4 regions of the Kocuria cellulosilytica genome follow, and region 2 is predicted to be linked to each of the others. Evidence: riboswitches for the same ligand, from Rfam matches in the RefSeq annotation. Region 2 holds a riboswitch; each other region holds the start of a gene.
The links. Region 2 has a riboswitch for S-adenosylmethionine ahead of RCG67_RS15375 (methylenetetrahydrofolate reductase). Riboswitches for the same ligand answer to the same signal wherever they lie in the genome.
Positions count from the first base shown of each region.

Region 1 (7,098 bases), on a different contig from region 2:
GGCCTGCCCGGCGGCCTGGCGCTCGGCGGCCACCACGCACTCGGAGACCCACGCGACCGTGGTGGTGGGCGCCGCGGTCCCGAAGCCGGAGAGCAGCACGGCGAGGCACAGGGCCCCGAGCAGCAGGTTCATCACCGGGCCGCCGAGCATGATCACGATCCGCTTCCCCACCGGCAGACGGTAGAACGCGCGCTCCTCGTCCCCGGGAGCGAGCCCGCCCGCGGCGCCGCGGGCCTCGGCCGCCAGCTGCTGGAACACGCCGGTGCTCGAGACCCGGGCCGTCGCGCCGGCGCGCGCCGGCGGGTACATGCCCACCATGGAGATGTAGCCGCCCAGCGGGACCGCCTTGAGCCCGTACTCCGTCTCGCCCCGGCGGCGGGAGAACAGGGTGCGCCCGAAGCCGACCATGTACTGCGTGACGCGCACGCCGAAGAGCTTGGCCGGCACCAGGTGGCCGATCTCGTGGAGGGCGATGGAGACCGCGATGGCGACCGCGGCCAGCAGCACGCCCACGAGGAACAGCACGACGCCCATCCGTCGGACCTCCCGGGATCGTCGAGGGTCCCCGACGGGCGCCGGGGACGGCGGGGCCGTGCGCGCGGCACGGCGAGGACCAGTCTGCACCACCATCCTGGACGGCGGGTGGCAGGCGCACCGGGCCACGACGACGGCCGGTGCGCCTCCCGGGAGGAGACGCACCGGCCGTCGCGGGGTGTCCGGGGGGGGCGCCTCAGCGGCGCAGGATCCGGCGGGCCAGCCGGTTGCCCACCACCTGCACGAGCTGGACCAGGACCACGATGACGGCGACCGCCGCCCACGTGACCTCGTCGTTGAACCGCTGGTAGCCGAGCCGCAGGGCGAAGTCGCCCAGGCCGCCGGCGCCGATGGCCCCGGCCATCGCGGACATGTCCGTGATGCCGATGACCAGGAAGGTGTAGCCGAGCACCAGGGGCCCCAGCGCCTCGGGCAGGATCACCGTGGTGATGATCCTGCCGCGGGAGACGCCCATCGAGCGGGCCGCCTCGACGACACCGGGGTCCACGCTCATGAGGTTCTGCTCGACGATCCGTGCCACGGCGAACATCGCGCCGATCGTCATCGCGAAGATCGCCGCGTTGGGCCCGAGCCGGGTGCCGACGACGTCCTGGGTCACCGGTCCGAGCGCGGCCAGCAGGATGATGAACGGGATCGGCCGGACGAAGTTCACCACGAGGTTGAGGCCCTCGTGGACCGCGCGGTTCTCCAGGATGTTGCCGCGGCGGGTGACGTAGAGGCCCACGCCCACGAGCAGGCCGAGCAGGCCGGCGAGCAGCAGCGTGACGGCCACCATGTACAGGGTCTCCCCGAGCGCGGCCAGCAGCTCGGGTCCCAGGACGGACCAGTCGTTCACGCGGCCACCTCTCTCAGGGTCGTGATGCGGGACATCTCGTCGACCACGGCCTGCACGGCCGTGTCCTCGCCCGTCAGCTCGAAGGTCAGGGACCCGAAGGACTGCTCCTGGAGCACGCTGATCCCGCCGTAGGCGATGGTGAAGCGGACCCCGCGGGCGGCGCCGTCGGAGAGCACCCCGCCGATGTCCACGCCGTCGCCGACGTCGACGATCACCAGGCGCCCGCGGTGGGCGCGGCGCAGCCGCTCCACCTCGCGGGCGTCGGGCTCCGAGTGCAGGACGGAGGAGACGAAGCGGTGGGCGGTCTCGGTGCGGGGCCGGGCGAAGATGTCCACGGTCGAGCCGTGCTCCACGACCTTCCCGTCCTGCATCACGGCCACGCGGTCCGCGATCGCCCGGACCACGTCCATCTCGTGGGTGATGATCACGATGGTGATGCCCAGCTCCCGGTTGACCCGCTGCAGCACCTGCAGCACCTCCTGCGTGGTCTCCGGGTCGAGGGCGCTCGTCGACTCGTCGGCCAGGAGCAGCTTCGGGCTGGTCGCCAGGGCGCGGGCGATGCCCACGCGCTGCTTCTGCCCGCCGGAGAGCTGCTCCGGGTAGTTGCCGGCGCGCGCGGCCAGGCCCACGAACTCGAGCAGCTCGGCCACCCGCGCCCGGCGCTTCTCCTTCGGCCAGCCGGCCCGCTTGAGCGGGTACTCGACGTTGCCGGCGACGGTGCGGGAGGTGAAGAGGTTGAACTGCTGGAAGATCATGCCGATCTCCTGCCGCACCGGCGCCAGCTCGGTCTCGCGCCGGCCGGCCACCTCGAAGCCCTCCACGGTCAGGGAGCCGGAGGTGATGGGCTCGAGCCCGTTGATCAGGCGCACGAGGGTGGACTTGCCCGCCCCGGAGTAGCCGATCACGCCGAAGATCTCGCCGCGGCGGACGTCGAGGCTGACGTCGTCGACCGCCACCACCTCGCGCGCCGCCCGGCCGGAGCCGGTGCGGAAGGTCTTGGAGACGTTGCTGAAGCGCACGAGCACCTCGTCCGGGCGCCCGGGTGCGGACGGCCCGGTGGGGACCGCCGCGCTCACTGCTCCTGGTCCTTGAGCTCCTGCTGGTAGCGCTCCGTCAACTCCTGCAGCTCCTGCTGCTCCAGCTGCAGCGGGACGGCGGTGTCCTTGGTCTCCGTCATCTCGGCGTCGAGCACGGGCTGCTCGTGGTAGAGGTCGGCCACCTGCCGGAGGGTCTCGTCGTCGGCGAGCTCCTCGGTCGTGGTGAACAGGTTGACGTAGGCGCGGGAGCCCTCGGCGTCGGGGTCGTCCTGGGCGAGCGCGGACTTCGGGTCGATGTCCGCCCGGGAGAGGAAGTCGTTGTTGATGACCGAGCCGGCCACCGAGTCGAGCGAGAGCACCGTCTGCTCCGCGGAGACCGGGGTGACCGTCACCGTCGAGGCCTCGGTGTCGACGTCGAGCTCGGTGGGGATGAGGGTGTCGGAGGTCAGCTCGACCAGCCCGGCGGCCTCGAGCACGAGCAGCGCGCGGGAGAGGTTCACGGCGTCGTTGGGCACCGCGATCTCGTCGCCCTCCTGGAACTGCTCCACGGAGTCGTACTGGTTGGAGTACAGGCCCAGCGGGTAGATCGAGGTCGAGCCGACCGGGGTGATCGAGCCCCCCGCGGAGTTGTTGTAGTCGGCGAGGAACGGGATGTGCTGGAACCAGGTCATCTCCACGTCGCCGGACTCGTTGGCGGGGTTCGGCTGGTTGTAGTCGGAGAAGTCGACGTACTCGACGGTGATGCCCTGCTCCTCGGCCAGCTGCTTGAGGGCGTCGTGGGTCGGGTCGGTGCCCACGACACCGATGGTGACCTTGTCGTCGGCGAGGACGCCCTCGCCGGAGGACTCCCCCGCGGAGCCGCCGCAGGCGGTGAGGGCGAGGCCGAGGGTGGTGGCCAGGGCGAGGAAGGGGAGGCGCTGCGATCGCATGTGGTGCCTTTCCGTGGGTCCGTAGGTGTCGGAGGTGTCCACCAGGGCCGGGATCCGGCGGCGTCGGCCGATCGGCGCGCGGAAGGGCGCGGGAGGCGTCGAGCCGTACTTGCCGCCGGCCGTCGTCGGCCGTGGCCGGATGGTTCACCTGGGGCACCCCACTACGGGAGAGGGTTGCCGCCCAGCCAGCCAGGGCTTCGTGCTGGGACTCGTCATCCGGCCGACAGACTAGCACGGACGCGCCGTGGCCCGCGGGCCGGGTCAGCGGGCGAGGACCTCGCGGGCCCGGCGGCGGGCCCAGTGCTCGGCCGCCAGGACGGCCTCGAGCTCGAGCGGGCCGCCGTCGTCGTGCCCGTCCAGCACCGCCTCGACCGTGTCCACGATGGCCGGGAAGCGGATGCGGCCGTCGTGGAAGGCGTGCACGGCCTCCTCGTTGGCCGCGTTGAACACCGCGGGGAAGGTCCCGCCCCGCTCCCCCGCCGCCTTGATCAGCTCGACGGCCGGGAACGCCACGGGGTCCAGGGGCTCGAAGGTCCACTCGGTGGCGCGCGTCCAGTCGCACGCCGGGGCGGCCCCGGGCACCCGGTGGGGCCAGGCCAGGCCGAGGGCGATGGGCAGGCGCATGTCCGGGGGCGAGGCCTGGGCGAGGGTGGAGCCGTCCACGAACTGGACCATGGAGTGGACCACCGACTGGGGGTGGACCACCACGTCGATCCGCTCGAGGGGGACGTCGAAGAGCAGGTGGGCCTCGAGCACCTCGAGGGCCTTGTTCACCATGGACGCCGAGTTGGTCGTCACCATCAGGCCCATGTCCCACGTGGGGTGGCGCAGCGCGTCCTGCGGCGTGACCGCCTCGAGCTCCGCCCGGGACCGGCCGCGGAACGGCCCGCCCGAGGCCGTCAGCACGAGCCGGTCCACCTCCCCGGCGGAGCCGCCGCGCAGCGCCTGCGCGAGCGCCGAGTGCTCGGAGTCCACGGGGATCAGCGCGTCGGGGTCCCCGGTGGCCACCGCGGCGGCCTTGACGAGGGCGCCGCCGGCGATCAGCGACTCCTTGTTCGCCAGCGCGAGCTTGTGCCCGGCCCGCAGCGCCGCCAGCGTGGGCGCGAGCCCGATGGAGCCGGTGATGCCGTTGAGGACCAGGTCCGCGCCGGGGTGGGCGGCGGCCGCCGACGCCGCGGCGGGCCCGTGCTCGATCTCGGGGCGGTAGTCCCCCATCCCGGCGGCCGCGGCCCGCTCCGCGATCAGCCGGGCCAGCCGGGCGGCGTCCTGGCCGGTGCCGCTCGTGGCCACGAGCGCGGCGCGGGTCTCGACGGCCTGTTCGGCCAGCAGCTCGAGGTGGTTCCGCCCGGCGGCGAGGGCGACCACGGTGAACGGGGCCCGGCCCTCGAGTTCGCGGGCCGCCCGCACGACGTCGAGGGCCTGGGTGCCGATCGAGCCGGTCGAGCCGAGGACGCTGATCCTGCGGGGACCGGCGGCGACCAGGGCCGCCAGCTCGGGCGTCTGCCGGGTGCGGGGCGAGGAGGCGGGGGGCGTCATGGCCCCAGTATCCCCCGGATCCCCCCGCGGGCCCGCCCCGGACGCGGATGCCGGTCCCGGCGCGGACGCCACGAGGCCCCGTCCACCGGGAACGGTGGACGGGGCCTCGTGGACCGGTGGGACCGGGTCAGTGCGTGCGGCCCTTGCGGCCGGTGACCGCGCCCCAGATGAAGAGCACGATGAGCGCTCCCACGACGGCGGTGATGATGGTGCCGATGTCGAACACGGACTCCAGGTCGCCGATGCCGATCAGCGACCCCAGGAAGCCTCCGAGGAGGGCCCCGACGATGCCGAGGACCATGGTGACGAGAATGCCGCCGCCCTGGTTGCCCGGCATGATGAGCTTGGCGAGAGCACCGGCGATGAGGCCGAGGACGATCCAGCTGATGATTCCCATGATTGCTCCTTATCCGTCCCGGGAGGGACTTTCATTGTAAGCAACCGGCGAGTTCCCCAGGAATACCCTGAGCCGGCTTCGTCGCCAACCCTAGCGGACGCTCAGCCTCCTGTCTTTTTACTTCAGTGAATACGCGCGTGTCCGCCGAACACGGACCGGCCCGCCCGAAGCCGGGGCTTCGGGCGGGCCGGGGATCGTCCCAGGTGGGAGCGGATCTGCCTCAGTGGGCGACGGGCTTCTCCGCCCCGATGCCTGTGAGGGAGCGCACCTCCATCTCGGACTGCTTGACCGGGTCCTCGAGACGGCGCTCCGTCATGGAACCGATGAAGCCGAGGAGGAAGGAGGCCGGGATCGAGACGATGCCCGGGTTCTGCAGCGGGAACCACGCGAAGTCGGCGGTCGGGATCATCGACGTCTCGGTGCCGGACATGACCGGGGAGAAGATGATGAGCCCCACGGAGATGATCAGGCCGCCGTACATGGACCAGACCGCGCCGCGGGTGGTGAAGCGGCGCCAGTACAGGGAGTACAGGATGGTCGGCAGGTTCGCCGAGGCCGCGACCGCGAAGGCGAGCGCCACGAGGAACGCGACGTTCTGGCCCTGCGCGCCGATGCCGCCCGCGATGGAGACGAGGCCGATGACCACCACGGTGGTCTTGGCGACCTTCAGCTCCTTGCGGGGGTCGGAGTCGCCCTTCTTGATGACACTGGTGTAGATGTCGTGCGCGAAGGACGCCGAGGCGGTGATGGCCAGGCCGGCGACGACCGCGAGGATCGTGGCGAAGGCCACCGCCGCGATGATGCCCATCAGCAGCGAGCCGCCGAGCTCGAACGCCAGCAGCGGTGCCGCGGAGTTCACGCCGCCGGGGGCCGCCTGGATCCGCTCGGCGCCGATGAGGGCCGCCGCGCCGAAGCCCAGGATCAGGGTGAAGAGGTAGAACAGGCCGATCAGCGCGATGGCCCAGACCACGGAGGTGCGGGCCTCCTTGGCGGTCGGCACCGTGTAGAAGCGCATCAGCACGTGGGGCAGGCCCGCGGCGCCGAAGACGAGGGCCAGGCCCAGGGAGATGAAGTCCAGCTTGCTGGTCTCGCTCACGCCGTACTTCAGGCCCGGCTCGAGGATGGCCGGGTTGCCGGAGACGGCGACCGCGTCACCGAGCAGGGACGAGAAGTTGAAGCCGTACAGCGCCAGGATCCAGACGGTCATGACCGCCACGCCGGAGACCAGGAGCACCGCCTTGATGATCTGCACGTAGGTGGTGCCCTTCATGCCGCCCACGAGGACGTAGACGATCATGAGCACGCCCACGACCACGATCACGAGGGACTGCCCGGCCCGGGATCCGATGCCCAGCAGCAGGGACACCAGGGCGCCGGCGCCGGCCATCTGCGCCAGCAGGTAGAAGGCGGACACGGCGAGGGTGGAGATGGACGCCGCCACGCGCACGGGGCGCTGGCGCAGGCGGAAGGACAGCACGTCCGCCATCGTGAACTTGCCGGTGTTGCGCAGGAGCTCCGCGATCAGCAGCAGCGCCACGAGCCAGGCCACGAGGAAGCCGATCGAGTACAGGAACCCGTCGTAGCCCTGGATGGCGATCGCGCCCACGATGCCCAGGAAGGACGCCGCCGAGAGGTAGTCGCCGGCGATGGCCAGGCCGTTCTGGGTGCCGCTGAAGCCGCGGCCGCCGGCGTAGTAGTCGGCCGCCGTGGCCGTGGACTTCGAGGCCCGCAGGACGATGACCATCGTGACGACGACGAACGCGCCGAAGATGGAGATGTTGATCCAGGGCGTGCCGACCGTCTCCGTGG
Region 1 is NZ_JAVFWZ010000011.1:52,225-59,322, reverse strand. Features, by position in the region: gene RCG67_RS14820 (M50 family metallopeptidase) at 1-534, opposite strand, end outside; gene RCG67_RS14815 (methionine ABC transporter permease) at 731-1,330, opposite strand; gene RCG67_RS14810 (methionine ABC transporter ATP-binding protein) at 1,387-2,466, opposite strand; gene RCG67_RS14805 (MetQ/NlpA family ABC transporter substrate-binding protein) at 2,463-3,356, opposite strand; SAM riboswitch class IV at 3,457-3,573, opposite strand; gene dxr (1-deoxy-D-xylulose-5-phosphate reductoisomerase) at 3,618-4,892, opposite strand; gene RCG67_RS14795 (GlsB/YeaQ/YmgE family stress response membrane protein) at 5,020-5,289, opposite strand; gene RCG67_RS14790 (monocarboxylic acid transporter) at 5,510-7,098, opposite strand, start outside.
Region 1: another riboswitch for S-adenosylmethionine. It lies ahead of RCG67_RS14805 (MetQ/NlpA family ABC transporter substrate-binding protein); the one in region 2 lies ahead of RCG67_RS15375 (methylenetetrahydrofolate reductase).

Region 2 (7,098 bases):
GTCTTCAGGCCGCAGTCCGGGTTGACCCACAGGGTCCGCGCCGGGACGTGCTCGAGGGCCCGCTCGAGCAGCTGCTCGATCTCCTCCTGGGCGGGCACGCGCGGGGAGTGGATGTCCCACACGCCCGGGCCGATGCCCCGGGAGAAGCCGGCGGCCTCGAGGTCGGTCAGCACCTCCATCCGGGACCGGGCCGCCTCGATGCTCGTGACGTCGGCGTCCAGGGCGTCGATCGCCCCGACCACCTCGCCGAACTCCGAGTAGCACAGGTGGGTGTGGATCTGGGTCCCGTCCCGCACCCCTGAGGTGGCCAGGCGGAAGGCGTCCACCGACCAGCCCAGGTAGGCGGGCTGGTCCGCGCGGCGCAGCGGCAGCAGCTCCCGCAGCGCCGGCTCGTCCACCTGGATGATCCCGATCCCGGCGGCCTCGAGGTCCGCGACCTCGTCCCGCAGCGCGAGCGCCACCTGGTTCGCGGTCTCTGCGAGCGGCTGGTCGTCGCGCACGAAGGACCACGCGAGGATCGTGACCGGGCCCGTCAGCATGCCCTTGACCGGCTTGTCGGTGAGGGACTGGGCGTGGCCGATCCACGGGACCGTGAACGCCTCGCCGCGCAGGCCCTCGCCCTCCCGGCTGACGTCGCCCCACAGGATCGAGGGGCGGGTGCAGCGGGAGCCGTAGGACTGCACCCAGCCGTGCACGGTGGTCGCGAAGCCGTCGAGGTGCTCCGCGAAGTACTGCACCATGTCGTTGCGCTCGGCCTCGCCGTGCACCAGCACGTCCAGGCCCAGCTCCTCCTGCAGCCGCACGACCCGCTCGATCTCCTCGCGCAGGAAGGCGTCGTACTCGGCGTCCGGAAGGGTCCCGGCCCGGTGCCGGGCGCGGGCGGCGCGGACCTCGGGCGTCTGGGGGAAGGAGCCGATCGTGGTGGTGGGCAGCGGGGGGAGGGGCCCGGACGCCGTGAAGGACCGGCCCTCCTGCGCGGCCCGGCGGACCTCCGCGGGCGCGCGTCCGATGTCGGCGGCGGTCAGCGCCCCGGCGCGCTCCCGCACGGCCGTGTCGCGGACCCCCGCGGCCGTCTCCCGGCTGCGCCGGGCCTCGGCCGCCTCGGCCAGCTGCTCCGCGACCGCCTCCGCCCCGGCGGCGAGACCGCGGGCCAGGGTGACGACCTCGCCGACCTTCTGGTCGGCGAAGGCGAGCCAGCTGCGCAGCAGGGGATCCAGTCCGGTCTCTTCGGCCACGTCGTGCGGGACGTGGAACAGGTTCGTGGAGGAGGCCACGGACACCTGGACTCCGCCGCGGACCAGCGCCCCGAGCTGGTCGAGCCGGCCGGCCAGGTCGGCCCGCCACACGTTGTGCCCGTCGACGGCCCCGGCCACGAGCACGGCGGAGTCCTCCCCCTGGAAGAGCTCCAGCTCCTCGGGGGTCGGCGCCGCGCCCTCGACGAGGTCGAGGTGCAGGGCCTCGACGCCGGAGCAGGCCAGGGGGTGCAGCAGCGGCCCGGGCGAGCCGTAGGAGGTGGTGACGAACAGCTGCGGGCGCCGGGGCACGGCGGACAGGGCCGTGTAGGCGTCCCACACGGACGCGGCGAGCTGCTCGGCCGGGACGTGCTGGTCCGCCACGAGCGCCGGCTCCTCCAGCTGCACCCAGTCCGCGCCGGCCGCGGCCAGCTCGCCCAGCAGCTCCGCGTACACCGGCAGCAGCTCGGGGAGCCGCTGCAGCGGGTCGAAGCCCGCGGGGGCGTCGTCGTCGGCCTTGGCGAGGAGGAGGAAGGACACGGGGCCCACGAGGACCGGGCGGACGGTGAAGCCGTGCGCCGCGGCGCGGCGGACGTCCGCCACGAGCCGGTCGGCGGTGGCGCGGAACGGGGTGTCCGGGCCGATCTCCGGCACGAGGTAGTGGTAGTTGGTGTCGAACCACTTGGTGAGCTCGAGCGGGGGGCGACCGGCGTCCCCCCGGGCGAGCACGAAGCTCGCGTCGAGGTCGAGCCGGCCCTCGGCGTCGGAGAGGTCGGCGAAGCGGGACGGGACCGCCCCGAGGGCCACGGTGGTGTCCAGCACCTGGTCGTAGAGGGGGAACGCCGCGGGCAGGGACGAGTCCTGGCCGCCGAGGCCCAGCTCCACGAGCCGGCGGTGGGTGGCCAGCTGCAGCTCGGCGGCCGTCGACTCGAGCTCCTCGCGGGTCGAGCGCCCGGCCCAGTAGGCCTCGAGGGCCTTCTTCAGCTCGCGGCGGCGGCCGATCCGGGGATAGCCGGTGATGGTGGCGGCGGGGAACGGGACGGTGCTCATGGGAATCTCCTGAAGGGTGTCGTGAGGTCGAGAGGTCTCGTGCGGAACGGTGGGACGGTGCGTGCTCACGCGGGGAGCAGCAGGTCGTCGAGCGCGACGGGCACGTGCGGGACGCGGGGGAGGTCCACGTGCTCCAGCAGGTCCAGCGCGGCCCGGTGCTCGTTGAAGGTGTAGAGGTGCAGGCCGGGGGCCCCGGCGTCCAGGGCGGCGCGGGCCAGCCGGGCCGCGAAGGCCACGCCGGCGCGGTGCCGCTCCGCGGGGCCGGAGGCGTCCTCCAGCGCGGCGGCCAGGCCGGGGTGGGGCGCCAGGCCGGCCAGCCGGCACAGGGTCCGCAGCCGCCCCGGATCGGTGACCGGCATGATCCCGGGGACGATCGGGATGGTCACCCCCGCCGCCGTCGCCGCCGCGACCAGGCGCTCGTAGCGCTGCGGGCGGAAGTAGACCTGCGTGATCGCGAAGTCCGCCCCGGCACGCTGCTTGGCCAGCAGCACCTCCACGTCGTGCCGGAACGAGGGCGACTCCGGGTGCCGGGTCGGATAGGCCGCCACGCCCACGGCGAGCCGGCCGGCCGCCAGGGAGGCCGTGTGGCGCTGCTCGACCTCGCGCACGAGCTCCACGAGCTCGCCGGCGTGCCGCAGCTCGCCCGGCGCCGCCTCCGGGTCCCGGTCCCCGCGCAGGGCCAGGACGCCGCGCACGCCGCGGCGGACCAGGGTGGCCACGGTCCGCTCCAGCTCGGCCCGGGTGCTGCCGACGCACGTCAGGTGCGCCAGGGGCCGCAGGCTCGTGCGCGCCAGGAGGTGGTCGAGCAGGGCGAGCGAGCTGTCGCGGCGCTGCTCGTCCCCGCTGTACGTCACCGAGACGTGGTCGGGACGGGTGGGCTCGAGCTCCTCGATGGTCCGCAGCAGCGTCGCGGCGCTCGCCGCGCTGCGGGGCGGATAGAGCTCGTAGGACAGGGACGGCGGCGCCGGCCGGGCGATCGGGCGTGGTGTCACGTTCTTCCTCCAAGGGTCACCCCGAGGGAGGGCGGCAACCGTCCCGGGGCGGACCCGGGAGGGAAGCGACAGCTCCATCGGTCCTGGCGGGAGCACCGTTCCGCGCACCCCGTGGCGGGGGCGCGGATGGTTGCTGCGGCGTCGACGAGCCAGGTCTCTCGGCCGCTCTGGATAGATGCAGGACCCATTCCAGCGGCCGCCCCGCCGTGCTGCCAAGTGCGGGCGCCCAGAAGACGCCGGTGCGCGGACTGTGACGACCGGGACGTCACGGGACGCAACACGGACGCACGGCGACGCACGGGCTGTGGAGGGCGGTCCGGCGCCCGGGCCCGGCCTCGGCATAATGGACGGGCCCCCGCCCGGACCGCAGGAACGAGTGCCCATGCCTCCCACCCCCCGCATCGTGGCCGTCGTGCCGTGCCACAACGAGGAAGCGGCGATCGCGAAGGTCGTCAGGGACCTGCACGCCGCCGTGCCCGGCATCGAGGTGCACGTCTACGACAACTGTTCGACGGACGGCACCGCCGAGGCCGCCCGGCGGGCCGGGGCGCAGGTCCGGCGCGAGGAGGAGAAGGGCAAGGGCAACGTGGTCCGGCGGGCCTTCGCGGACCTGGACGCCGACGTCTACCTGCTCGTCGACGGCGACGACACCTACGACGTCGCCGACGCCCCCGCCATGATCGACACCCTGCTGTCCGGGCCCTACGACCACGTGCTGGGCGTGCGCCGGCAGACCACCAGCACCGCGTACCGGTCGGGGCACGAGTCCGGCAACAGGTTCTTCAACGGTCTCGTGAGCTTCGCCTTCCGCCGGAAGGTCTCCGACATGCTCAGCGGCTACCGGGTCTTCTCGCGCCGCTTCGTCAAGTCCTTCCCCGCGCTCTCGCGCGAGTTCGAGATCGAGACGGAGCTGACCGTCCACGCCGTCAACGCGCGGGTGCCGCAGGCCGAGGTCGCCGTGGGCTTCCGGGACCGGGCCGCCGGGAGCGAGAGCAAGCTGCGGACCTACCACGACGGCTTCCGCATCCTCGGGATCTTCGGGCAGCTGCTCTTCCACGAGCGGCCCCTCCTCGTCACCGGCGCCGTCTCCCTGGCCCTGTTCCTGCTGGGCCTGGCCCTCGGCCTCCCCGTGGTGGTGGAGTTCGCGGGCACCGGCCTCGTCCCCCGCTTCCCGACGGCGTTCCTGGCCGCCTCCCTGGTGGTCCTGGCGGGGGTGTTCCTGCTCATGGGCGTGCTCCTGAGCGGCCAGGCGAAGATCCGCCGGGAGACCTCCCGGCTGTTCTACCTGCGCCACCCGGCTCCTCCGTGGAGCGGCGGGGAGGCGCCGGACCGGACCGCCGGGGGCGGCCGCACGGAGGACCGGCGGCAGGTCCCGTGAGCGCGGGGCGCGAGGCCGTGCGGTCGCGGCTGCTCCTCCTGCTGCCCTGGGCCCAGGGCCTGGGCATGCTCCTGGTCCTGCAGTTCGCCCTGTTCGGGCTGCTGACGCTGGGCCAGGCCGTGCCGGACCGGCCCGTCGTCGAGCACCTCGTCGCGGCGGTCGAGGACGGCACCTACGGGCCCATCGACACGATCGACCGGATGGGCACCCCCGCGGACACCTTCACCGAGTGCGTCGTGGCGGGCACGGGCCTGGGGGCGTCCCCGGAGGAGTCCGCGTTCAGCCGGGCGGTCCGGATGCCCCGGCTGGCCACCTGCGGGGGAGGCCCGGAGCAGCTGCGGGCGATCTCCGAGGGGGCCGTGCTCACCGACAACGACTACTTCAAGTACTGGGCCGGCTACACCGTGATCACGCGCCCCGTGCTGGCCCTGACGGGCCTCGAGGGCCTGCGGATCGTCTCGGGCACCCTCATGCTGCTGGCCGTGGCCGGTGCGTTCCTCGCGGTCCGCGCCGGGACGTCCACCGCCGTGGGGCTGGCCCTGGTCCTGCCGTACGTGGTGGGCACGAACCTGCTGTCCACGCCCTCGACGTCCTTCAGCCAGTCCATCTCCATCGCCTTCATCTTCCTGTCCGTGATCCTCTCCGCCCTCGGGGCGGCGCGCTCGCCCCGGGCGGCCTGCGCGGGGGTCGCCCTGGGCGGCGCGCTCTTCTGCTTCGTGGACCTCCTCACGACCCCCGCCGTGCCGTGGGCGATGTCCGCCTTCGCCGTGGGGGCCGTGACGTGGTTCCACCGCCGCGAGCTCGGCGCGACCCTCGTGGCGGTGCTCCTCGCGGGGGCGGTCTGGCCGGCGGCCTTCGCGGTCACCTGGCTCGCCCGGTGGGTCTTCGCGGGGGCGTTCCTGGGCTTCCCGGCCACCCTGGAGGTGGTCCGCCGCAACGTGGGCAACCGGACCGGGGGTGACCACGCCCGGGTCTCCGAGGCGTTCGGCGCGGGGGCGCGCGTCAACGTCTCCTACTGGTGGCAGATGGTGCCCACCTCGGGGCTCGTGCTGACCGGCTGCCTGCTCGCGGCGGGCGTGGGCCTGGCCCTGGCGCTGCGCCGGGGCGGGTTCGCCCGCTGGGGCGCCGCCGCGGTGCTGGCCCTGCCGGCGGCGGCCGTGCCCGTCTGGTACACGGTGCTCAGCAACCACTCCCAGATCCACGCGTTCTTCGTCAACCGCGGGGTCGCGGCCGCGCTGGCCGTCGTCACGGCCGCGTGCCTGGCCGCGGCCGTGCGGCCGCGTCCCGGGCCCGGGGTGCCGCGGTCCGAGTGCTCGCCGGACGGGACGGCGCAGGTCCCCGGCGAGCCCGGGGAGGCCCCCGGCCGTTCCGAACCGGTCCCGGGCCTTGCCCCGCCCGCTCCGCGGGCGTAGCCTTTAACAACCAACAGGTTGATCAAGGACTCAGTTGACAAACACCGTGGACCCCGGCGACGACGACTCCCTCGACAAGGCCTTCCTGGCCCTCGCCGACCCGGTCCGCCGCCGCATCGTCGCCCGGCTCAGCCGGGGACCGGCCACGGTCACCGAACTGGCGGAACCCTTCGCGATCTCCAAGCAGGCGGTCTCGAAGCACATCCAGGTCCTCGAGCAGGCGCAGCTCGTCACGCGCACCCGTGACGCCCAGCGCCGGCCCGTCCACCTGGACCCCGCACGGCTCGAGGCGCTCACCGCGTGGATCGACCGGTACCGGCTGGTCCGGGAGGAGCAGTTCCGCCGCCTCGACGCCGTGCTCGACACCCGAGCCGCGGACCGCGGCGAGCACACCCAGGACTGAACCATGGGACACCCACTGCACCTGACCGTCCCCGACGGCCTGCCCTTCATCGACTTCGAGCGCGAGTTCGACCACCCCGTGGCCGAGGTCTTCCGCGCCCACGCGGACCCCGAGCTGTTCCGGCAGTGGATCGGGCCCCGGGGGCTGGAGACCCGGATCGACGACTTCGACTTCCGCCCCGGCGGCGCCTACCGCTTCGTCCAGCACGGCCGGGACAGCGCGGAGGAGTACGCCTTCCGCGGCGTCTTCCACACGGTGCGCGAGAACGAGCTGGTCGTCCAGACCTTCGAGTACGAGGGCTGGCCCGACGCGGTGGACCTCGAGTTCCTGCACTTCGAGGACCTGGGCGGCGGCCGGTGCCGGCTGCGCGGACGCGCCGTCCACGCCTCGCAGGAGGCCCGCGACGGGATGGCCGCCTCGGGCATGGAGCAGGGCATGGCCGAGGGCTACGAGCGGCTCGACGAGCTGCTCGATGAGCTGCTCGGCGGGCGCGCCGAGCAGGGCGGGGCCTGAGCGTGGACTGGACGCTCGAGGTGGTCCTGCTGCCGGTCGCCGACATCGACCGCGCGATCGGGTTCTACTGGGACGGGATCGGCTTCCACCTCGACCACCGCACGACCGGGGAGCAGGC
Region 2 is NZ_JAVFWZ010000012.1:40,632-47,729, forward strand. Features, by position in the region: gene metE (5-methyltetrahydropteroyltriglutamate--homocysteine S-methyltransferase) at 1-2,282, opposite strand, end outside; gene RCG67_RS15375 (methylenetetrahydrofolate reductase) at 2,348-3,274, opposite strand; SAM riboswitch class I at 3,346-3,452, opposite strand; gene RCG67_RS15380 (glycosyltransferase) at 3,657-4,652, shown strand; gene RCG67_RS15385 (hypothetical protein) at 4,649-6,064, shown strand; gene RCG67_RS15390 (ArsR/SmtB family transcription factor) at 6,111-6,467, shown strand; gene RCG67_RS15395 (SRPBCC domain-containing protein) at 6,471-6,980, shown strand; gene RCG67_RS15400 (VOC family protein) at 6,983-7,098, shown strand, end outside.

Region 3 (6,690 bases), on a different contig from region 2:
CCCAGGCGAGGTCGGCGGTGCACCAGTGGACGGTCGAGTCGACCTTCGCGGGGTCGTTGACGGTGGCCAGCTCGTCCGGGCGCAGCTCGCCGTCCTCGTCCTCGACGTCGGGCAGCAGGTCGAAGAGCAGGGCGTGGGTGTAGGCGGCCTGCACGAGGTAGCCGCCCATCGTGTGCACCAGGCCCTTGGGCCTGCCGGTGGTCCCGGAGGTGTAGATGATGAACAGCGGCGTCTCGGCGTCGAACGCCTGGGGCACGTGCACGTCGGACTGCTCGGCGACCAGCTCGTGCCACCACACGTCCCGTCCGCGCGTCCACGGGACGGCGTCCTCGTCCTTGGAGTGCGTCCCCCGGGTGCCCCGGGGCAGGTCCGTGCGCCCGGGCCGGGAGGTGCGGCGGACGACGACGACGTGCTCGATCGCGTTGTCGCCGCCGCAGGCCTCGTCCGCGACGGCCTTCACGGGCACCACGGCCCCGCGCCGGTGCTGCCCGTCCGTGGTCACGAGGACCTTGGCGCCGGTGTCCTCGACGCGGAACCGCAGCGCCTCGGCGGAGAAGCCGCCGAAGACCAGCGAGTGCACCGCCCCGATGCGGGCGCAGGCCAGCGTGATGATGACGGTCTCCGGGATGACCGGGAGGTAGATCACCACCCGGTCGCCCTGCTCCACGCCGAGGGCGAGCAGGGCGTTGGCGGCGCGTGAGACCTCCCGCTGCAAATCGGCGTAGGTGTAGACCAGCCGGTCCCCGGGCTCGCCCTCGAAGTACAGGGCCACGTGGGCGCCGCGGCCGGCCTCGACGTGGCGGTCCACGCAGTTGTGGGCCACGTTGAGCTTCCCGCCCTCGAACCACGCGATCTCGGGGACCGACCACGTGGGGCTGCCCTGCTCGTCCTCGCCGATCCGCCGCGGCGCCTCGAAACGGTGGGCCGTCCGCCACGGCTCGGCCCAGTCGAGCCGGGAGGCCTGGCCCTCCCAGAAGGCGATCCGGGCCTCGTCGGAGACGAGCGCGGGATTGGGGGTGGGGGAGGAGGGGTTGCTCCAGCTGAAGCTCACGGTGCTGCGGTCCTTTCCTGGCTGCACGGACGACGGTTCCACGGTGCCGGGCGCACGGGTCAGGCCCATCTCCGCACGGCCCACTTCTCGAACACGCCCAGCAGCGCGTCCGAGAGCTTGCCGAGCACCGCGAGCAGGACGATCGCCAGCAGCAGGCGGTCGGTGCGCCCGTTGTTCTGCGAGTCGGTGAGCAGCCAGCCCAGGCCCATGGAGGCGCCCAGCAGCTCGGCGGCCACGAGGAACAGCCAGGCCTGGGCCAGCGCCAGGCGCAGCCCCGAGATGACCGAGGGCATGACGGCCGGCAGCTGCACCGTGGTGAGCAGGCGCAGACCGTGGAGCCCGAAGGCCCGCGCCGCCTCGATGAGGTTGCGGTCAACGTGCTGCAGGGCCGCGGAGACGGTGGTGTAGACGGGGAAGAACGCGCCGATGGCCACCAGCGTGACCTTCGAGTCCTCGCCGAGGCCGATCCACAGCAGCAGCAGCGGCACCCACGCCAGGGACGGCACCGCCCGGAACGCCCCGATGGTGGGACCCACCAGCGTGGAGCCCCACCGGGAGAGGCCGATGAAGGACCCGGCCACGAGGCCGAGCCCGGCCCCGAGCAGGAACCCGATCAGCACCCGCTGGCTCGAGATGCCCACGTGGGTCCAGAGGTCCCCGCCGGCCAGCAGGCCGATCCCGGCCTCGAGCACCGCGAGCGGAGCCGGCAGCTGCACGGCGCTGAACACCCCGGCGGCGGACAGCACGTGCCACAGGACCAGCAGCGCCGCGGGCAGCAGCAGGCCCAGCGCGGCGCGCAGCAGCGGCCGCCGCCGGGTGGCCGTCGCGGCCGCGGGTGCGTCCTCGGGGCGCTCCGTCTCCTGGGCGGGCGTCAGCGGCTGCGTCATTCCTGGCCCTCGATCAGCTCGGCCGCGCGGGAGGCGTCGGCGTCCTCGGCGTAGGAGCTCTCCACGAGGCTCGCGAGCGCCTCGTCGATCTGCTCCTGGTCGGCGACGTCGTCGGAGTCGACGAAGATCGGCCCGACCTTCTCGAGGACCGCCAGCTGCTCGTCGCCGGGCACGTGGTCGATGTCCAGGTTGGTGCGCTCGAGCACCGCCTCCGCCACGGACAGCTCGATCCCGGCCGCCTCGGACAGCAGCTGCGCGGTCTCCGCGGAGTTCTCCTGCGCCCACTCCCGGGCGTAGGCGTAGACGTCCACCACGGTCTGGGCGGCCTCGGGCCGCTCCTCGAGGAAGTTCTCGTGGGCGTTCAGGAAGCCGTAGGTGTTGAAGTCGACGTTGCGGTAGAACAGCTCCGCGCCGTTCTCCTCCGCGGCGGCCATGATCGGGTCGAGCCCCGCCCAGGCGTCCACCTGGCCGGTCTCCAGGGCGGCGCGCCCGTCGGCGTGCTGCAGGTTCTGGACCGTGACGTCCTCGGCGGCCACGCCGGCCTCGTCGAGGGCCTGGAGCAGGAAGAAGTACGGGTCGGTGCCCTTGGTCGCGGCCACGGTGCGGCCCTCGAGGTCCGTGACCTCCTGCACCCCGGTGCCGGGGGCGGTGACCAGGGCGGACCACTCCGGCTGCGAGTAGAGGTCGATCACCTGCATCGGGGTGCCGTTGCTGCGGGCCAGCAGCGCCGCGGAGCCCGCGGTGGAGCCGATGTCCACGGCCTCCGCGCGCAGCGCCTCGTTGGCCTTGTTCGACCCGGCGGACTGCACCCACTCCACCTCGGTGCCCTCCTCGGCGAACGCGGCCTCGAGCCAGCCCTTCTCCTTGATCACCACAGAGAGCGGGTTGTAGGTGGCCCAGTCCACGCGGACGGTGCCGCCCCCGGCGGCCTGCGCAGGGGCCTCGCCGGAGCCCTCGCCCGCCATGCACCCGGTCAGGCCGAGGGCCAGGACGGCGGCGAGCGCGGGGACGGTGCGGACGGAACGGTGGGGGAGGGGCACGGCGGGGCCTTTCGTGGTGGGCGGACCGGGCGGTCGGCGCGGGCGGGCGCCGCCGCCGGTCCTGCGAGCAGAGCAGGAGCAGAGCGAGAGCGGGCCGCGTCAGCGGGCCGCGGGGTGGTGGGCGTCGACGCCCAGGTGGCCGAGGAGCTGCACGCGCAGCCCGGCGAGGACCTCGGAGGCCCGGTCCCGGGGTCGCTCGCCGGGGACCGTGAGGACCGTGCTGATCGAGGCGGGAGCCGTGGGTCCGGTCCGGCCCAGGACCACGATCCGGTCCGCGAGCTGCAGCGCCTCGTCGACGTCGTGGGTGACGAGCAGGACGGTGGTGGGCTGGGCCGCGTGGATCGTGAGCAGCAGGTCCTGCATCTGCAGGCGGGTCAGGGCGTCGAGCGCGCCGAAGGGCTCGTCGAGCAGCAGGACCCCGGGGTTGCGCGCCAGGGCCCGGGCCAGGGACGCGCGCTGGGCCATGCCGCCGGAGATCGCGCGGGGACGGTGGCCCGCGTGCGCGGTGAGCCCGACCAGGCGCAGCAGGTCGTCGATCACGGTGTCCCCCTCGTCCCGGGGGAGCCCGCGGGGCAGGCCCAGGCGGACGTTCTCGCGCACGGAGCGCCACGGCAGCAGGCGGGGCTCCTGGAAGGCGACCGCGCAGCGCGGGTCGATCCCGGACACGGGGGTGCCGTCGATGAGCACCCGGCCCGCCGAGGCGGTGTCGAGGCCCGCGGCGGCCCGCAGCAGGGTGGACTTGCCGCAGCCCGAGGGACCCAGGACCGCCAGGACCTCGCCGGGCCGGACCGTGACGTCGACGTCCTGCAGGACGTGGTGCGTCTCGCGGCCGGCCGGGAACGCCTTGCCGACGTGCTCGAACGCCACGGAGAAGGCGCGCTTCGACGGGTTCGGGGCGGCGGGCGGCGCAGGGCTCAGCAGAGAAGTGCTCATGATCAACTCCATCGGTCCTGGCATTAGCACCTCGCACGGGGGATCAGGCGGATCCGTGCCGGTTGCTGCGACGTCGACGAGCCAGGTCTCTCAGCCGCTCCGGATGGTTACGGGCCCATTGAACGTCCTCGGTGTGTCCCCTGGCAAATCCGTCGCATCCGCGGTCGTCGCGACACATCGCTGGCACGAGGGTCCTCCGTGCCCCACCATGGACCCATGACGAGCCGCAGAACCCCGGTCCGGGCGGATCTGGTGCGCGACGCCTTCGCGGCGTTCGGCGCGGTCCTCGACGGGCTCGGCGACGACGACTCCTGGGCCGCCACGGGGTGCACGGGCTGGTCGGTCCGGGACCTGGTCCAGCACTGCACGACGGACGCGCTGCAGGGGCTGGTCGCCCTGCACACGCCCACGACCGCCCGTCCGGACCGGGACGCCGCGACCTACTGGACGGACTGGGGCGGCGACCCCGCGGCGGCCGCCGAGCAACGGCGCCGCGCCCGCGTGGCCGCGTCCATGGTGCTGGACTGGGACCCGGTGCGGGAGCTCCACCGCGAGACCACCCGGGCGCTCGTGCACGCGGCGGAGCACTGCGGCGGCGGCGCGGTCCGCACGGAGGGCCACGTGCTGCGCGTCGAGGACCTGCTGAGCACCCTCGCGGTGGAGGCCACGGTGCACCACCTGGACCTGATCCGGCACCTGGACGGCTCCCCGGGCCCCGCCGCGGACGGGCTCGCCGAGGTCCGCCGGGTGCTCACCGACCTGTGGGAGCGGGAACCGCTCGAGCACTGGAGCGACGAGCACTTCGCCCGAGTGGGCACCGGCCGGGCCGAGCTGACCGCCCAGGAGCACGCGGAGCTGGGCGCGCACGCGGACCGCCTGCCCCTCTTCTCCTGACCCCTCCCCCTCCCTCCTGCGCGAGGTTGCACCTGTCGGCGACCGACGCGCCGTCGGTCGCCGACAGGTGCACTCTCGCGCGGCGGTCCTGGCTCCACAGCCCGGCGTCCACGTGGTCCGCCGCCCTCGGCGGGCTGTTGAGTCGTGCCATGCCCGCACCGCGACCCGTTCCCGCCCCGCTCCTGCCCGGTCCGTTCACGGCCGCCGAGGCCGACGCCCTGGGCGTCACCGACTCCCAGCGTCGCGGTCTGCGCTACCGCACCCTCTCGCGCGGCGTGCACGAGGTCGTCCGGCACGGACCCGGGGCCGACGACGAGGGCGCGGCGCGCAGCGCGGTTCTCGCCGGGGCCCGCCCCGTGCTCGCGCTGACCCCGGGCGGTGCGCTCAGCCATGCGAGCGCCGGGATCGTCTGGAACCTCCGGCTGCCGCGGCGGCTGCGGGGCGTCACGCCGATCCACGTCACCCGCGCCGACGACGGGGTGCCGCCCAGACGCCGTGGGGTGGCCGGGCACCACGCGGACCTCGCCCCGTGGGAGACCGTGCGCGTGTCAGGCGTCGAGGTGACGGTCCCGGTGCGGACGCTGCTGGACCTGGCCGCGGTGCTGGACCCGGACGAGCTGGTGGTCTGCGTCGACGGCGCCGTCTGCGAGCACCGCCACGGCCTGCGGAGCGGCGTCCCTCCTCTGCTGCCGAGAGCCGAGCTGATGCGGCTGCTCGGCCGGTACGCGGGGCGGCGGGGCGTGCGCAGGCTCCGGGTCGCCGCGGAGCTGTCCGCGCCGGGCGCGGATTCGGCCCCGGAGACCCGGCTCCGCCTGCTGCTGCGGGAGCACGGGATCAGGGAGGTGGAGACCGACCGCCGGATCGTCGCCCCCGACGGCACGGAAGTCCTTCCGGACCTCGCGGTCGAGTCCGCCCGGGTCAGCATCCAGTACGAGGGCGCCCACCACGACCGCGCCGGTCAGCGCGAGATCGACATCCGGCGTCAGCGCCGCACGGAGGCCGCGGGCTGGAGAGAGGTCCGCATCACCCACCGCGACCTCGTGGAGGACGTGGTGACGCCGTGCGGCACCGTGCCGCGCGCGGTGGCTCTCGTGCGGGCGGCGATCCGCGGCCGTCCCGTGCCCTGACACCGCGCGAGCCCCCTGGCAGAGCCCCCCGCTAGAGCACCCCGCTGGAGCACCCCGCTGGAGCACCCCGCGCGAGGTTGCTGGTGTCGGCGACCGGACACGCCGCGGTCGCCGACACCGGCAACCTCGCGGGGCAGTAGGGAAGCGGAAGAGCGGGAGAGCGGGAGAGCGGGGAAGCAGGAGAGCGGGAAGCAGGGCAGCGGGAAGCAGGGCAGCGGGAAGCAGGAGAGCGGGGGAGCGGGGAAGCAGGAGAGCGGGACAGTGAAGCAGCGGGGGGCAGGGGGTCGTGCGGGGGAGGGTGCCGTGCCAGGCTGGTGGCATGACCCGAAACGACCCCGCCGTCATCGACCGCCTCATGACCCGGCCCGGTCGGTGGGCCGTGGTGGGGCTGACCGGCAACACGGCCCGTCCGGCGCACTCGGTCGCGAAGCAGATCCGGGACGACCTCGGCATGACGATCGTCCCGGTGAACCCGAAGGGCGAGCCGGTGCACGGCGAGCCCGGTTTCCGCACCCTCGCCGAGGTCCCGGAGCCGATCGACGTGGTGGACTGCTTCGTCAACTCCCGCCGCGTCGGCGCGGTCGTGGACCAGGCCATCGCCGCGGGCGCCGCGGCGGTGTGGCTGCAGCTCGGCGTCGTCGACGAGGACGCGGCCGCCCGGGCGGAGCAGGCCGGCCTCGACGTGGTCATGGACACCTGCCCCCTGATCGAGCTCCGCGTCCGGCTCCGGCGGGGCTGGACCCTGGACCCGGGCCGGA
Region 3 is NZ_JAVFWZ010000002.1:527,393-534,082, reverse strand. Features, by position in the region: gene RCG67_RS05060 (AMP-binding protein) at 1-1,051, opposite strand, end outside; gene RCG67_RS05055 (ABC transporter permease) at 1,111-1,938, opposite strand; gene RCG67_RS05050 (aliphatic sulfonate ABC transporter substrate-binding protein) at 1,935-2,978, opposite strand; gene RCG67_RS05045 (ABC transporter ATP-binding protein) at 3,078-3,911, opposite strand; SAM riboswitch class I at 3,917-4,021, opposite strand; gene RCG67_RS05040 (maleylpyruvate isomerase N-terminal domain-containing protein) at 4,128-4,805, shown strand; gene RCG67_RS05035 (endonuclease domain-containing protein) at 4,955-5,932, shown strand; gene RCG67_RS05030 (CoA-binding protein) at 6,252-6,690, shown strand, end outside.
Region 3: another riboswitch for S-adenosylmethionine. It lies ahead of RCG67_RS05045 (ABC transporter ATP-binding protein); the one in region 2 lies ahead of RCG67_RS15375 (methylenetetrahydrofolate reductase).

Region 4 (7,098 bases), on a different contig from region 2:
GCGGCTGCATCAGCTGCGGGGCGTGCGTGGCGTCCTGCCCCAACGGCTCCGGCCAGCTCTTCGTGGGCACGATGCTCAAGGAGCTGCCGCCGCTGGCCAAGGACGACGCCGAGCGCCGGGAGCGTTCGGCCAAGGTGATCGACGCGGCGGAGGAGCAGTTCGGCCCCTGCTCCCTGCTGGGCGACTGCGTGGAGGTCTGCCCGGCCGGGCTGCCGGTCGAGAACCTCTCCGCGGTGGCGCAGGAGTACCTGCGCAACCGCTTCCCGCGCCGGGGCGGGGACGCGCAGGGTCCACGGTGACCCCGCGCGGCGTGTCTTGCCGCGCGGGGAGGTGACTGCTACTTTTCGGGCACGTCTTCGAGACCCGTGAGGTGGATCACATGAGCGAGCGCCCCGGCAACATCGTCCCCGAACAAGGGGAGTTCGACTACGAACCGGAGGACCGCGAACCCGCCCGTGCCCCCGGCAGGACGTGGCTCTACCGGGGTCTGGGGCTGGTGCTGGCCCTGCTCGTGTGGTTCCTGCTGGGCGGAGCGGACATCTCGGCCGATGCCCGCGTGGTGGCGGGGGTCGCCACGCTGATGGCGGTGTGGTGGATGACGGAGTCCATGCCGCTGTCGGTGACCTCGCTCCTGCCGATCGTGCTGTTCCCGGTGCTCACGGCCCTGGAGGTCTCGGAGGTCACGGCGCCCTACGCGAACCCGATCGTGTTCCTGTTCCTCGGCGGGTTCCTGATCGCGATCGCGATGCAGAAGTGGAACCTGCACCGCCGGATCGCGCTGCTGACCCTGCGCCGGGTCGGGACCCATCCGCGCCAGATCATACTCGGCATGATGATCGCCACCGCGTTCCTGTCGATGTGGGTGTCCAACACCGCGACCACCCTGATGATGCTGCCCATCGGGCTGTCCGTGCTGACCCTGGTGGTCGAGAACAGCAAGCAGGCCGGGACCCGTGCCGAGACCGAGGACATGACCGAGCAGATCCGCTCGGGCAGGGCCATCAGCGACGTGATCGACGACCGCGACGTGCGGATCTTCGGGGTGGCCCTCGTCCTGTCGATCGCCTGGGCGGCCACCATCGGCGGCCTGGGCACGCTGCTGGGCTCCCCGCCCAACGCGATCGTCGCCGGCTACATCAGCGAGGAGCTGGGCCAGACGGTGGGCTTCGCCCAGTGGATGATGCTCGGGGTGCCGATCGTGGTGGTGTTCATCGGGCTGGCCTGGCTGCTCCTCACCCGGGTCCTGTTCCGCTTCCACCTCGAGGAGGTCCCCGGGGGCAAGGAGCTGATCAACGAGGAGATCGCCGCCCTGGGCCCGATGAGCCAGGGCGAGAAGATCGTGCTGGGCGTGTTCGTGGCCGCGGCGTTTCTCTGGATCGTCCCGGGGCTGCTCTCCGGGATCGGCGACATCGGCGAGCAGCTGCCCTGGCTGGGCCTGTTCGACGACACGGTGGTGGCCATCGGCGCCGGTGTGGTGCTCTTCCTGCTGCCCGGCGACCGGCAGGGCAACATGACCCTGGAGTGGAAGGACGCCGAGGAAGGCCTGCCCTGGGGCGTGCTGCTGCTCTTCGGCGGCGGTCTGTCGCTGGCCGCGGCCGTGGCCGGCACCGGACTGGACGCCTGGTTCGGCGCGCAGGTCACCGGGCTGGGCGCGCTGCCGATCGTGCTGCTGCTGGCGGCGGTGGTCACGATCGTGCTGCTGCTGACCGAGATCACGTCCAACACCGCCACCGCGGCCACCTTCATCCCGATCCTGGGCGGGGTCGCCGTGGGCATCGGGGTGGACCCCATGACCCTGCTGATCCCGGCCGCGCTGGCCGCGACGTGTGCGTTCATGCTCCCGGTGGGCACCCCGCCCAACGCCATCGTCTACGCCACGGGCCAGGTCAAGATCACCGAGATGGTCCGCGGCGGCATCGTGCTCAACATCGTGGGCGTCATCCTGATCACCCTCTTCACGGTACTGATCGGCCCGTTCGCGCTGGGCCTGGTGATCTGACCGGTCCTCGTGCACGTCCGGCCGGCCGCCGCCGCGGGGCCGGCCGGACGCCGCGGCGGCGGAGCGTGCGCCCGGTTGGCGCGGGGCGGCCCGGGGCAGCACAATGGGACGCAGCCATCCCGAGCGGCCGAGAGACCTGGATCGACGACGCCGCAGCAACCGTGGTCGACGTCGCAGACCGCACGGTGCTACCGCCAGAACCGATGGAGCAGCGCACCCCCGGCCCGCTCGCCCGGGTCCGTCTCCGCCCGGGACCGTCCAGCGGCACCACTTGCACGAGGAGTTCTCCCCATGGCCGACCACCAGTTCGGGTTCCGCACCCGGGCCCTGCACGCCGGGGGCACCCCCGACGCCGAGCACGGCGCCCGCGCGGTCCCGATCTACCAGACCAGCTCGTTCGTCTTCAAGGACGCCGACGACGCCGCCAACCTGTTCGCCCTGCAGAAGTACGGCAACATCTACTCCCGCATCGGCAACCCGACCGTCGCGGCCTTCGAGGAGCGCATCGCCTCCCTCGAGGGCGGCATCGGCGCCGTGGCCACCGCCTCCGGGATGTCCGCCGAGTTCCTCGTGTTCGCCGCGCTCGCCCGGGCCGGGGACCACATCGTGGCCTCCGCCCAGCTCTACGGGGGGACGGTCACCCAGCTGGACGTCACCCTGCGCCGCTTCGGCATCGAGACCACGTTCGTCCCGGGCACGGACCCCGCCGACTACCGGGCCGCCGTGCGCCCGGGGACGAAGGCCGTCTACACGGAGGTCGTGGCCAACCCGTCCGGGGAGATCGCCGACCTGGAGGGCCTCGCCGCGGTCGCGCACGAGGCCGGCGTCCCGCTCGTCGTCGACTCGACGATGACCCCGCCCTACCTGATCCGCCCGTTCGAGCACGGGGCGGACATCGTCATCCACTCGGCGACCAAGTTCCTGGGCGGCCACGGCACCACGCTGGGCGGCGTCGTCGTCGAGTCCGGCCGCTTCGACTGGGCGAACGGCAACTTCCCGTCCATGACCGAGCCGGTGCCGACGTACAACGACGTCACCTGGTGGGGGAACTTCGGGGAGTACGGGTTCCTGACCAGGCTGCGCACCGAGCAGCTGCGGGACATCGGCCCCGCTCTGGCGCCCCAGTCCGCGTGGAACCTGCTCCAGGGCGTCGAGACGCTGCCGCAGCGCATGGACGCGCACCTGGCCAACGCGCACGTCGTCGCACGCTGGCTGGAGGAGGACCCGCGCGTCTCCTACGTCAACTGGGCGGGGCTGCCGAGCCATCCGCACCACGACCGGGCGCAGAAGTACCTGCCCCTCGGCCCGGGCGCCGTGTTCGCGTTCGGGGTCTCCCCCACGGACCGGCTCGGCGGACGGGAGGTCGGCGCCCGCTTCATCGAGAACCTGCAGCTGGCCAGCCACCTCGCCAACATCGGCGACGCCCGCACCCTCGTCCTGCACCCGGCCTCGACCACCCACCAGCAGCTGAGCGCCGAGCAGCTGCTGCGGGCCGGGGTGCGGGAGGACCTCATCCGCCTGTCGGTGGGCCTCGAGGACGTCGAGGACATCCTCTGGGACCTGGACCAGGCCCTCTCCGCGGCGACCGGGCTCGCCCGGGAGTCCGCCCCGACCGCCGAAGGAGTGCTCCGATGACCGCCGAGACCCGCACCTGGACGGGGCCGAGCGCGCCCGAGCGGCTGAACATCCTGCACGGCACCGAGTCGATCGCCATCGTGGGCGCCTCCGACAAGCCCTCCCGCGCCTCCTACTTCGTCTCGACCTACCTGCTGTCCTCCTCGCCGTACCGGGTGTACTTCGTCAACCCGGTGCTGCGGGAGATCATGGGCCGGCCGGTCTACCCGTCGCTGGCGGACCTGCCGGAGGTCCCCGACGTGGTGGACGCGTTCCGGCGCCACGACGACCTCCCGGACGTGGCCCGCGACGCGGTGGCCGTCGGGGCCAGGACGCTGTGGCTGCAGCTGGGCTCCTGGCACGAGGAGGCCGCGCGGATCGCCGAGGAGGGCGGGCTCACGGTGGTCATGGACCGCTGCGTGAAGATCGAGCACGCCCGCTTCCACGGCGGGCTCCACCTGGCCGGCTTCAACACCGGGGTCATCTCGGCGAGGCGGCAGGTCCTGGCCTGAGACGCGCAACGGTCCCGGAGGCCTGGGGCTTCCGGGACCGTTCCGCGCCGCGAGCGGCAGGCCGCTACGCGCGCTCGAGGACGAACCGCACGTCCGCCTTCAGGCTCTGGCTGACCACGCAGTAGCGCTCCGTGGCCCGCGCGAGGCGCTCCAGGGCGCTGTCGTCGAGCTCCGCGTCCACCCGGGCGGTCACCACGACGTCCTGGACCCCGACGGGCACGGTCCGGTCGACGCCCAGCGTGCCGCGGGCGTCGAACATGCCGTCGGCGGTGAGCTCGGCCGAGCGCACCTCCACGCCCATGGCGGTGGCCACGCTGCGCAGGGTCACCCCGGCGCAGGCCAGGAGGGCGTCGAGGAGCATGTCCCCGGAGCAGGCGTCGCTGCCGTCGCCGCCGGTGGCGGCGTGCGGCCCGCCCCGCACGGGGCCCGCCCAGGTGTCGACCGTGCAGGTCAGTCCGGGGTCCCGGAAGTCGCCGTGGGAGTGCAGGGGCGTGCGCGCCGCCCCGGGGTCCTCCCGGTAGCGGTCCTTGAGGGGAGCCTGGAGCTGTCGGAGCTCCGTGGCGGTCATCTGGGTTCGAGATTCCATGCTGTCACTGTAGAGCGTCCGGCGCGGACGGATCCACGCGGGGCGTCCGCACCGGTACGCTCAGCGGGCGCGCTCGGCCACGCGGTCCTCCCAGTAGGCGCGGGTGGTCACCACGTCCGTGCCGTCCCACGCGCCCAGCCCGGACAGGCCCGGGACGTCGCCGCTGTGGAAGATCGGCTCGACCCCCTGCTTGCGCTGGGCCTCGTAGTTCCTGAGCACCCGGACGGCCACGCCGGAGAGCAGGACCAGGGCCACCAGGTTGATGGTGGCCATGACCGCCATGAACAGGTCGGCCAGGGACCAGACGAGGTCCAGGGCCAGCACGGCGCCGGCGAAGACGAACACCAGCACGAGCACGCGGTAGGCGGTCATCGCCGCGGCCGAGCCCGTGAGGAAGCGGATGTTGGACTCGCCGTAGTAGTAGTTGCCGATCACCGAGGTGAAGGCGAAGAGGAAGATCGCGACCGTCAGGAAGTGGACGGCCCACTCGCCCAGCTGCAGGGCGAGCGCGGACTGGGTGAGGGACGCGCCCTCCCGCCCGCCGAGCTCGGGGTTCGACAGCAGCACGATGAACGCGGTGATCGAGCAGATCAGCCAGGTGTCGAAGTACACGCCCAGGGCCTGGAGGAAGCCCTGCTTGGCGGGGTGGGAGACGGAGGCCGTGGCGCCGGCGTTGGGGGCCGAGCCCATGCCGGCCTCGTTGGAGAACAGGCCGCGCTTCATGCCCTGGATGATGACCCCGATCAGGCCGCCGGTGACGAACTCGCGGATGCCGAAGGCCCCCTCCAGGATCTGGCCGAGCACCGCGGGGACCTCGCCGATGTTCAGCACGACCACGAGCAGCCCGAGGACGATGTAGAGCACCGCCATGATCGGCACGACGATCTCCGAGACCGCGGAGATGCGGCGGATGCCGCCGAAGATGATCGCGGCGGTCAGGCCCACGAGCACCGCGCCGACCAGGATCCGGAACCACAGGGTCTCGGCCGCGGCCATGTCGACGCCGAAGGACCCGCCGAGGGCGTCCACGATCGAGTTGGACTGCACGGAGTTGAAGACGAAGCCGTAGGTCAGGGTGATGACGACCGCGAACAGCAGCCCCATCCAGCGCGCGCCGATGCCGCGCTCCATGTAGTAGGCGGGTCCGCCCACGTACCCGGTGGGCGCCTTGATCTTGTAGAGCTGGCCCAGCAGGGACTCCGTGAACGCGCTCGCGGCGCCGATTCCGGCGATCACCCACATCCAGAACACGGCGCCCGGTCCGCCCAGGCTGATGGCGATCGCGACGCCGGCGATGTTGCCGGTGCCCACGCGGGACGCGGCGGAGACGGTGAAGGCCCGGAACGCGGAGATGCCCTTCTTGCCGTCCTCGGCCAGGCCGGGCTTGTCTCCCAGCACCCGGAACATCTCCGGGACCAGCCGCAGCTGCACCACGCCGGTGCGGACGGTCAGGTAGAGGCCCACCCCGATGAGGATGGCGAAGACCACGTTCCACACCCAGCCGCCGAGGGTGCCGACGAGATCGGTGACGAGTTCCATTGCAGCTCCGAACTGTGACGACGCGGTCCCCCGGCGTGGGGTCTGCGGGGGTCCGCGTGAACGACCGGGCGCAGCGGTCGCGCGCCCCGACGGAACTCTAGTGGACGTGACCGGCGTCTCGTCCCCCGCGGTGTGCGCCGAGGTCGCGGCTGTCGGCGACCGAACCGCGCCCGGTCGCCGGCAGCCGCGACCTCGCGGGAGGGGAAGGGATCAGATCACGCGCACGGCGCCCTTGTCCGCGGAGGTGACCATCGAGGCGTAGGCCCGCAGCGCCTTGGAGACCTGGCGCTCGCGCGGCTTCGTGGGGTACCAGGGCGCGGGGCCACGGGCCTGCCGGCGGGCGGCGAGCGTGGCGTCGTCCACGTTCACGCGCAGCACGCGCCGGGCGACGTCGATCTCGATCTCGTCGCCGGTCTCGACGAGCCCCACGGCGCCGCCGGCGGCGGCCTCCGGGGAGATGTGCCCGATGGAGAGGCCGGAGGTGCCGCCGGAGAAGCGGCCGTCGGTGATGAGCGCGCACTCCCGGCCCAGGCCGAGGCCCTTGAGGTAGGAGGTCGGGTAGAGCATCTCCTGCATGCCCGGGCCGCCCTTGGGGCCCTCGTGGGTGATGACCACGATGTCGCCGGGCTGCACGTTCTTGGACAGGATCTCGAACACGGCCTCGTCCTGGGACTCGACCACGAAGGCCTTGCCGACGAAGTGGAACAGCTCCTCGTCGATGCCGGCGGTCTTGATCACCGCTCCGTCCTCGGCGATGTTGCCGTAGAGGATCGCCAGCCCGCCGTCCTGGGTGTAGGCGTGCGCCACGGAGCGGATGCAGCCGTCCTCGCCGTCGAGGTCGAGGGACT
Region 4 is NZ_JAVFWZ010000002.1:536,552-543,649, forward strand. Features, by position in the region: gene RCG67_RS05070 (succinate dehydrogenase/fumarate reductase iron-sulfur subunit) at 1-299, shown strand, start outside; gene RCG67_RS05075 (SLC13 family permease) at 380-1,999, shown strand; SAM riboswitch class I at 2,111-2,209, shown strand; gene RCG67_RS05080 (O-acetylhomoserine aminocarboxypropyltransferase/cysteine synthase family protein) at 2,291-3,634, shown strand; gene RCG67_RS05085 (CoA-binding protein) at 3,631-4,125, shown strand; gene RCG67_RS05090 (OsmC family protein) at 4,190-4,711, opposite strand; gene RCG67_RS05095 (alanine/glycine:cation symporter family protein) at 4,772-6,250, opposite strand; gene ilvD (dihydroxy-acid dehydratase) at 6,461-7,098, opposite strand, start outside.
Region 4: another riboswitch for S-adenosylmethionine. It lies ahead of RCG67_RS05080 (O-acetylhomoserine aminocarboxypropyltransferase/cysteine synthase family protein); the one in region 2 lies ahead of RCG67_RS15375 (methylenetetrahydrofolate reductase).